One region of the Desulfosporosinus acidiphilus SJ4 genome, then DNA from elsewhere that is predicted to be linked to it. Evidence: riboswitches for the same ligand, from Rfam matches in the RefSeq annotation. Region 1 holds a riboswitch; the other holds the start of a gene.

Region 1 (4,799 bases):
TTAAAGGCTTCCCAACTCAACTTCTCGATCCAAGCAAATCCGTTGACGATACTTATGGCAACTTTCGCTCCAAATTCTGTGGCTGCTGTTTTTTTACCCCTCACAATCGGGCGAACATGCGGTTGGCTAATGCTCACGATACGCTCTTCTATAGTGTGGACTCGTTTGTCATACATGGTTTTTGCTGTTCAAAGAGTGTTTGTATGGTTTCTAAGTCTTTTTGCTGCCGTTTACTGAGTCCTTCTGGGTACTTGGCTGATAGTTTCAAGACGATCTGAAGGTCTCTTGTAACGAAGCTCAGCTGTTTCCGAATGGCCTTGCGGATTTCACGACTTCTGGGTTTCCGATTCTTTTCTAACTTCAGATAGAGTTTACGTGCCTTTTGTCGATAGGTTCTTGGCTTGAGCTCTTTCCCTATTTGATTCTCATGCAAGGTGTCCACCATGGCCTCTAACTTTTCCCGTGCGTCATTTAGTAGAGAAAAATCCGTGGGATATTTCACATCGGCCGGGGTGCATGTGGCATCCAAAATGAGTTTTCCGTGGTTTTGTTGGGGTGGTTGCTCACTGCTTGCTTGATCTTCACGACGATTGTCGTCTGTACAACCTGAACTTGGTGGGGGAGTGTTTTGATCTTTATGATCTTCAGTTTCCGTCTTTGTTTCTCCCTTACATAAGGCTTCGTTCAGTTCAGCAATTACCTTAGCGTCGAGGCGTTTCCGAAAATGGACCATACTCGATGAATCGAACGGTGGAGTGGTTTGAAATTCCTCCAGCCCGATGAAGTATTGCAAATAGGGGTTTTCCATGATTTGTTGGACGGTTTCTTCGTCGGAAAATCCACACTTTTCTTTGATGATGAGGGCACCCAATGCGACACGAACTGGTTTCGCAACATTTCCAGTATGCTTTGGGAAATGAGAAGCATATCGCTCTTCAACAACGTTCCAGGGAATCAAATCGGCCATCTTGACCCAACGGTTATTCGCATCAAGTTTGCCGCCTGCAAAAAATCTGAAGTCTTCGAGTAAGCTAATTTGACCTGTAGGTTTTCGGTACATTTTCGTCCCCCATCTGCAAGGTTTTTCGACCATATTCATCCTTTATCTTGCTTTATTATACCACGAAAATGGCCTTAGTTCCTACTCCCATGCAGGTTTCGAGGTTATTCAGTAATCCCTAATTTAAATATACCAGCATTAATAGATTCAATTAACTTGGGAAGGCTATCCCAAGGTTCAAAATTCAAAAGACTCTCAGATAATATAGCTTAGGAGGTATTTTGCCATGTTATGTGCTGAAGTATCGATTTACCCACAGAAAACAAACAGTCCCGGCCAGGTTATTAACAATTCAATTAATTCTTTGTCCAATGAAAACATCCAGTACAAAGTCGGTTCCCTTAGCACTCACATTGATGGAAATGATGAGCAAGTATGGAATGGTATCAAGAAGGTTTTTGATGCTGCCAAAACATCCGGTGAAGTCAGTATGGTGGTAACTATCTCTAATACCGCCCATTAATATTATCTAGGCCGAAGCCCTCTATTCCAGAAAAGAAACTACGCAGCGGAGGGAGACACTGCCCCTACCGAAGAAAGAGAGAGGGTAACTCCCACTTATAGAATGCGAGTCTTAGTGAAAATAAAGCTTTAGGCCACTATTTTGTGTTATACTAATACTATAAGGCTCAAAAGATACTATCATAAAAGTACCACAATACTCAATTACTATAGACTATATTTAATATAGCTGCGACAATGGCAAACCCTGCGAAAGCAGGGGACGCAAAGCCACAGATCCTCTACTTAAGGTAAGGATGGCTGGGTTACCGAACAGTTATTTTTGTCGCTGTATTAAAAAGATATGGCGATTTTTTATTTCGTCTTTCGATCAAAATCTTATGAAAGTCTTCAGTATAAAGGAGGGAAATGCAAATGGATTTAGCAGTTACAGCGTCTATCATGAGCCAAGGCCAAGTTCAAAACCAAGCATCTGTTTCAGTACTAAAAAAAGTCATGGACACCGCTAAAATGGAAGGTAATGCACTAGTACAGATGATGGAACGGTCATTGAACCCGAATCTTGGTGGCAACCTTGATGTGAAAGCCTAAAGGAAAGTACTTATTTCAATCAACGTCAAAAGCGTCGGAATAACTTATTCCGACGCTTTTGACGTTGATTGTCTTATTTTGTTAAGATAGCATCTTCTTGAGCTTGAGTTATAGTCCCTGCTGTGACTAGCTTATCTAAAGCTGTCTTTAAGTCGTTAAGTTGCGCCTATCGAATTCAATCGGATAGTTCAAGATTCCTTCTTGTAAATTAGTTCATGACTTGTGTTGGAAATCCATGTTTCACCGCTAAAATCTCTCCCTTTGATGACTACTCTATTTTTATAAACATTTACCACGAGACCCTCACTTTTATTAGATAACTTCTTGCCATTAACATCAATTGGCATTGCCACGGATGAATCGTTGACCATATAAAACGGACCTTTCGCAATCTCCCGACCCAGCTCTAACTGCCAATGAGTGTGTCCGCTGAAAAAAATTACTTCCGGGTAGTGCCCTAACAACGTTTTTAATTGATCCCGCTGAATAACATAACCCTGTATCGAACGATACCAGCTACAGGTGGTATTATTGGGAAACGGTTGATGTAAGAAAACAAACATTGGTTTATGGGGTGAATAGTTTTCTTTAAGTTTTGCCCGAAGCCAAGCTAATTGATTGGCGGAAAGATAAGCCTTGTCTTTATATTCTTTTCCGCTCATTGCCGACTTTTCCGAACCAAGAAAGATAAAATGATAGCCAGATATATATTTGTCATAGTATACGTTTGGTTGACCAGTTAAACTTAAGAACCGCTTGATAGCTAACTGTTCTGTTTCACCATTTGGAAAGGTTTTCGGACTCCATCCGTTTGTTTTCTTGCTTCTAAAAGCATTATAAAATTCGTGGTTCCCAATCGTATAGTAAAATCTAATGTTCTTTCCTTTAGTCGTTATAAAGTTATGGAATACATTATAGTCCTGTAAATTTCCATTTCCTAAGTCGCCGTTAATGATGATATTGTTGATATTCAAATGTTCTTTCATGTCGTAAAGCATCTTAGAAAATTTGGTCTTTGCCAACTTGTCGCTGGCTTGAACGTGAATATCACTAACAACTCCAAACTGCAATAGTGGCTGATCTCTTAAATTTGTCGCTGAAGCCTTGATCGGGGGGGTAATTATATTAGAATCCGTAGGAATTGTCTGTTGAACAGTTGAAGGTTTAATAGGAAGTATGATGCAAATATTTATCAGCATAAATAGCAACTGAACTTTTATATTTTTTCTTTCTGCCAAAACTTATCCTCCATAATTAAATCTCTGGTTAGTTTGGCTTGAAACCTAAGTTAATAACCATTTTTATAAAAACTTGGCTGGCCCCCGCAGGCACTGTCTTCGCACCAATTAGCCCTTCTTTTAGTATTTAACTGAAAGTAATAATTTCTGATTGTACAAAAAACAGCCCCCTTCGTGATTTCAAAAATGGTCGGGGGGCAATCGTATCTATGTTATATAAATGCATAAAGTTATCAAACAGTCGTTATCCTATTAACAAATAAATTCTAAGGCAGGCACAACTACATGAACCTAAAATTCAAGCTATTTCTCGCTAGCCTCTGTACTCTAGTTTTAATCATCGTCTCATTTGCTGTCAAATGCCCTGCAGCAAATGATTATTTACCGGGAGATTCCCTAAAATCAAACTCTAGTAAACCTCTGGTTTCCCCCGCACCCCCATCTTTAGCTGTTGTAAATCAAGCTGAACCAAAAATGACTACATTTCCCAAAGCTGGTATACCTGTACTTATGTATCATTCCATCAAAACCCTTCCGGGCAACTCATTGGGCGTTCCAGTAAAACAATTCACCGAAGAAATAACGTGGCTTCACAATAAAGGCTATCATTCCATAACAACTGACGAACTGTATCAAACATTAGCAAATAAAGCTCCTATTCCGGAAAAGCCAATATTACTCACATTTGACGATGGTTATAGCGATAATTACACTTCAGCCTGGCCGATTCTACAAAAAAGTGGTTTCAGAGCAACCTTTTTTATTGTTACGAACTCAGTAGGTCAAGGAATGATGAGTTGGGACCAACTTAGCGACTTGGTGAAACAAGGAAATTCTATTGGCAGCCATACCGTTCACCATTTAGATTTATCGAAGCTTTCTTATAATAAACAAGAAAATGAACTTATAAGTTCAAAGGAAGCTCTGGAAAATCATCTTGGTATTAAGGTACAAGCCCTTTGCTTTCCCTCAGGAAAATTCAACAAAACAACCCTGGAATTGATGGCAAAAACAGGATATCAATTAGGGTTTACTACTAAGCAAGGAAGGGTTCATTCAGGAGATGACTTATTGACATTGCGCCGCGAACGGATTTATGGAGGGATGCCTCTGCCTTCTTTTCAGAAACTTTTTCCTTAGTATTATCCAAGATCAATAAATCAAGCCAACATCCTTTACGAATTTCGGCCATTATTTTTGTTCCTCTTACTACTTAGTGATAAAATTAACAGAAAACAGTCAGAGAGAGGTTGAAGAATATGCCTGATGAGCGCAAATACGTTAAAGATTATGCAAAAAGGCTGCAACGAGTTATAGTTGATTATGAACATACCATTGCAGAGCACCTAAACGAGGATTATCTGAAACAAACAAAGTGGCAAGATAAGCTGGCTGATCGGATTGCAGCGTTTGGCGGTAGCTGGAGCTTCATCATTATGTTTGCTACT
Region 2 (4,799 bases), 510 kb from region 1:
GATTTTACAGCGAGACCGGCATGCTCATTTTATGACCACTCTCGCTTTAATTGCCGGTTCCTTAGAAAAGATTGCTACGGAAATTCGCAATTTGCAGCGCACAGATATCCTTGAAGTGGAGGAACCCTTTGCTGAAGGGCAAAAAGGCTCTTCGGCAATGCCGCATAAGCGGAATCCCATTGTTTGTGAACAGGTAAGCGGGATGGCAAGACTTATAAGAGGTAATGCTTTAGCGGCCATGGAAAATATGGCACTTTGGCATGAAAGAGATATGACTCACAGTTCCGTTGAACGGGTTATTTTGCCGGACAGCTGTCTGCTCCTTGATCATATGCTTAGGCAGATGACTCGAATTATTTCGGGACTGAAGATTCGCGGAGAGCAAATGAAACGAAATTTACAAAAGACTTATGGTCTAACGTCATCTCAGCGAGTTCTCCTGGCGTTGGTAGAACAAGGGTGTATGCGGGAAGAAGCATACGCCTGGGTTCAACAGGATGCTTTTCAAGCCTGGGATCAGGGAAAAGATTTCATCGAGGTTGTTTCTGAAGATAAAAGGATTGCCAATTATTTGAGCAAAAACAAACTTCAGGGACTCTTTGACTTGAGTTATCATCTCCAACATGTCGATGATATTTTTAAACGTATGGGTTTAGAGTAAAATAATTATGATCTGGGATAATATGTTATTTGATTGAAAGACGGGAGGAATTATTTATGGCTGGTGTTGTATTAATTGGTTCGCAATGGGGAGACGAAGGAAAAGGAAAGATTACGGATTTCTTAGCTGAAAAGGCAAATATGGTTGTTCGCTATCAGGGAGGTAATAATGCCGGGCATACCGTTGTAACCAATGGCGAAGAGTTCAAACTACACTTAATTCCCTCAGGGATACTTTATGAAGATAAGACATGTGTTATTGGCAATGGTGTAGTTATTGATCCCAAGGTTTTGTTGGAAGAATTAAATTATTTAGAAGAACGGGGTATCAAAACCGGTAAACTTCTAATCAGCAGCAATGCTCACGTGATTATGCCTTATCACCTGGTCCTGGACGGTCTCGAAGAAGAGGGCCGGGGAAATAATAAAATCGGAACGACAAAACGCGGTATCGGCCCGGCTTACATGGATAAGGCCTCGCGGGTTGGTATCCGGGTTATCGATCTCCTCGATAATGAAGAATTTGCTGAGAAACTGCACCGTAATTTAGAAGAAAAAAATAACCTTTTAGTTAAAGTTTACGGCAAAGAACCCATGAAATTTGAAGATATCTACCAAACTTACTTAGGTTATGCTGAAAAAATCCGTCCCATGGTTACTGACAGCTCTTTAGCCATTGACGATTGCCTGCGAACCGGGGAAAAAGTACTATTTGAAGGTGCTCAGGGTACCTTGTTAGACATAGATCATGGAACCTATCCCTACGTTACCTCCTCTAATCCTATCGCCGGGGGAGCATGTATCGGGGCAGGCGTTGGGCCGACACGCATTGATCGAGTCGTTGGTGTCATTAAAGCTTATACAACTCGCGTGGGAGAAGGACCTTTTCCTACGGAACTTTTAGATGAGATAGGAGAAGAAATGCGGGCAAATGGCCATGAATTTGGCACCACAACAGGCCGCCCTCGCCGCTGTGGCTGGTTCGATGCGTTGATTGCACGCTATGCGGCACGTGTCAGCGGAATTTCAGATTTTGCTGTTACAAAACTCGATGTCCTTACGGGACTTAAGACCTTAAAGATTTGTGTTGGCTATCGGGTTAATAACGAAGTAATTTATGAGTTTCCCCAAAGCCAAAAGATATTTGAGAACTGTCAGCCGGTTTATGAGGAGCTGCCTGGTTGGCAGGAGGATTTAACCAAAGTTCGACGCTTTGAAGAATTGCCAGAGGCTGCTCAAAATTATATTAAGCGGATCGAAAAGCTGACGGGTGTTAATGCAACCTTAATAGCCGTAGGGCCCGGGCGGGAACAAACTATTGTGCGTGGTACAATCTTCTAAATATGTAATAAAGAAAAGAATCTTGACACATTTAGAACTTTCCTGTAACATTTTATACGAAACATAGGTCTTTTTGAGCCATTAGCTCAGTCGGTAGAGCACCTGACTTTTAATCAGGGTGTCCCGCGTTCGAGTCGCGGATGGCTCACCATTGTTTCTGTCGTAACTCATAAGAGTTTTTGAGTGAGAATACAGGGATATTTGATAGATGGTCATCAGTCTGGTCTTCCAAGTTCAGACAATCTTTGTGATGCTTTGGATGACTTCACCATATAGGTATTGCATTGATTTAAATTCATATGAAGCAAAGGACACTTGAAAAGAGCAAACCTAGCGTGAGCTAGGGACGCAAAGCTACGGGTCTCCAAATAAGGATGATGGCCGAGTTACTAAAGAGGACTTAGTCGCCATTCCTATCGAATGGCGATTTTGTTTTTTATTGAATCAATCTATGAACTTAAAGGAAGGATGTTGAGGTTGACAAAAATCAAATATCGTATTCTCCTACTCTTGTTAGTTACTACATTAATTATGGGGCTCATCCTTGGCGGCTATAATATTTATAGCGTCATTACGACGGAACAAAGCAATATAGCTCAATATCGTACGACTTTGTACGAACAATTTGACAGGCAGATTAAGCTGGAGGTGCAAACGGCCTATAGCCTGGTTCAGGAAGAGTATAATAAGCAACAAAAAGGAGAATTAACACCGGAACAAGCCAAAACTACGGCAGCCGATTTAGTTAGGCAACTTCGGTTTGACAATGGTAATTATTTCTGGATCGATACGACTGAAGGAATAAATGTAGTTCTTCTCGGAAGAGTCGAGTCCGAGGGCAAATCCCGTCTTAACGCACAGGACACTCAGGGTAAATATTTTATCAAAGAAATGATTGCCAATGGGTCAAAACCGGATGGCGGGTATACTGATTATACTTTTGCCAAGCCGAATCAAACGCAGCCTCTCCCGAAGCGAGGCTACACCCTGTTATTTAAACCTTATAACTGGGTAATTGGGACAGGCAACTGGGTTGATGATATGGACAAGCTTGTGGCAGTTAAGCAACAAGAGGTCGTTAAAGCAGGGCAAGTAAGTGTCATTTCGACCATTGTTTCAATGATTTTAGCTTTCGGAGTCGCCTTAGTATTGGGCACAGTTCTGAGCAATAAGATTTCAAAACAGATAAACGACGTGGCAGAGACAGCCGAAGAAATTGCAAAAGGAAACCTTAATATTAAAAAGTTTGATACCAGCGCAAAAGACGAATTGGGAAAGCTTGGCAGAGCTTTTAACACTATGGTAGATAACTTGAACCAACTGGTAAAACAAGTATCTTCCTCTGCTGCCCAAGTGGCAGCATCATCGCAGCAACTTAGCGCCGGCGCAGAACAATCCGCACAAGCTTCCAGTCAAGTTGCAGCAGCCATTATGGAAGTCTCGCAAGGAGCTGAAAAGCAGCTGAATGCGATGAATGAATCGTCAGCTATTGTTGAACAGATGTCAGCCGGAATTCAGCAAATGGTTGAAAATGCTAAGGTGGTTGTAAGATCTTCGGAGAAAACAGCCCTTTCAGCTTCAGAAGGAAGTGCTGCAATTGACAAGACAATTCAACAAATGGCGACGATTGACCAGACCGTAACCGGTTCGGCAGAAGTCGTTATGACCTTAGGTGAGCGTTCCAAGGAAATCGGACAAATTGTTGATACGATTTCGGGGATAGCTGCGCAAACAAATTTGCTTGCCTTAAATGCTGCAATTGAGGCAGCTCGAGCCGGTGAGCAAGGTAAAGGATTTGCTGTTGTCGCTGACGAAGTGCGTAAATTAGCCGAACAATCCCAGGAAGCTTCGCAACAAATTGCTGCATTAATTCATGAAATCCAACAAGATACGCAAAAGGCTGTTTTGTCAATCAACGAAGGAACTCATCAGGTAAAATTGGGTACTGAGGTCGCTGAAACAGCTGGTCAAGCATTCAAAGAAATTTCGACTTTAATTGAGGATGTAACAACTCAAGTTGGAGAAATTTCAGGGGAGATTCAACAAATGGCCTTGGGCAATGAACGGATTGTTGCCTCAGTCTCCGAAGTCTTTGATACGAGTCGCATTATTACCGATCAAACTCAGACTGTTTCTGCGGCTACAGAGGAACAAACTGCTTCTGTTCAGGAAATTGCTTCTTCCAGTAAGTTCCTGTCTACTATGGCAGAAGAACTGCAAGCTGCGCTGAAGAAATTTAATGTCTAATCAATAAAGGTGAGGTCTGTGATCAAAGTACTTGGGCCTGACAAGAAATATCACTAGAAGAATATCGCTTATAGTTGTTAGGAGTTTTAAAGAGTACTTGACACCCGACTAGGTTTCCTGTACAATTCATATCTGTGAGCGAGATTCCTTAAGGCATCGCACAAGGGAATTATACTCTCAGAAATGGCCCGTTGGTCAAGCGGTCTAAGACATCGCCCTTTCACGGCGGTTACACGGGTTCGAATCCCGTACGGGTCACCATATCTATATCTGCCTCGGTAGCTCAGTCGGTAGAGCAGAGGACTGAAAATCCTCGTGTCGGCGGTTCGATTCCGTCCTGAGGCACCATTTACAATGAATAGTCAAGACGATTCGCACGATAGATTTTGAAAGATTAGAAACTAATTAGGAGTTCTAATGATTTATCCTCAGAGAAATCATTAGAACTCCTTTTGACATTTCAGCTAATAGTCCTAAAACATAATGTCCGTAATTGTTATATTGAATTTGGTGTTCAGATCAATCCTATTTTTCCCTACTTGTAAGACAGG

Evidence for each region. A riboswitch is a leader RNA that binds a small molecule or an ion and turns the genes downstream of it on or off. The one in region 1 is predicted to bind cyclic di-GMP.
Region 2: linked by a shared signal. The riboswitch ahead of DESACI_RS22320 (methyl-accepting chemotaxis protein) and the one ahead of DESACI_RS23865 (YjfB family protein) in region 1 are both predicted to bind cyclic di-GMP.

The regions. Positions count from the first base shown of each region.
Region 1 is NC_018068.1:4,369,891-4,374,689, forward strand. Features, by position in the region: partial or broken gene DESACI_RS20095 (IS5 family transposase) at 1-1,060, opposite strand, end outside; gene DESACI_RS20100 (YkoF family thiamine/hydroxymethylpyrimidine-binding protein) at 1,287-1,523, shown strand; cyclic di-GMP riboswitch class I at 1,752-1,835, shown strand; gene DESACI_RS23865 (YjfB family protein) at 1,937-2,113, shown strand; gene DESACI_RS20105 (metallophosphoesterase family protein) at 2,302-3,351, opposite strand; gene DESACI_RS20110 (polysaccharide deacetylase family protein) at 3,637-4,491, shown strand; gene DESACI_RS20115 (DUF1003 domain-containing protein) at 4,611-4,799, shown strand, end outside.
Region 2 is NC_018068.1:4,884,578-4,889,376, reverse strand. Features, by position in the region: gene purB (adenylosuccinate lyase) at 1-661, shown strand, start outside; gene DESACI_RS22330 (adenylosuccinate synthase) at 718-2,001, shown strand; tRNA gene DESACI_RS22325 (tRNA-Lys) at 2,077-2,152, shown strand; cyclic di-GMP riboswitch class I at 2,315-2,395, shown strand; gene DESACI_RS22320 (methyl-accepting chemotaxis protein) at 2,479-4,248, shown strand; tRNA gene DESACI_RS22315 (tRNA-Glu) at 4,434-4,509, shown strand; tRNA gene DESACI_RS22310 (tRNA-Phe) at 4,521-4,596, shown strand; gene DESACI_RS23320 (HD-GYP domain-containing protein) at 4,722-4,799, opposite strand, start outside.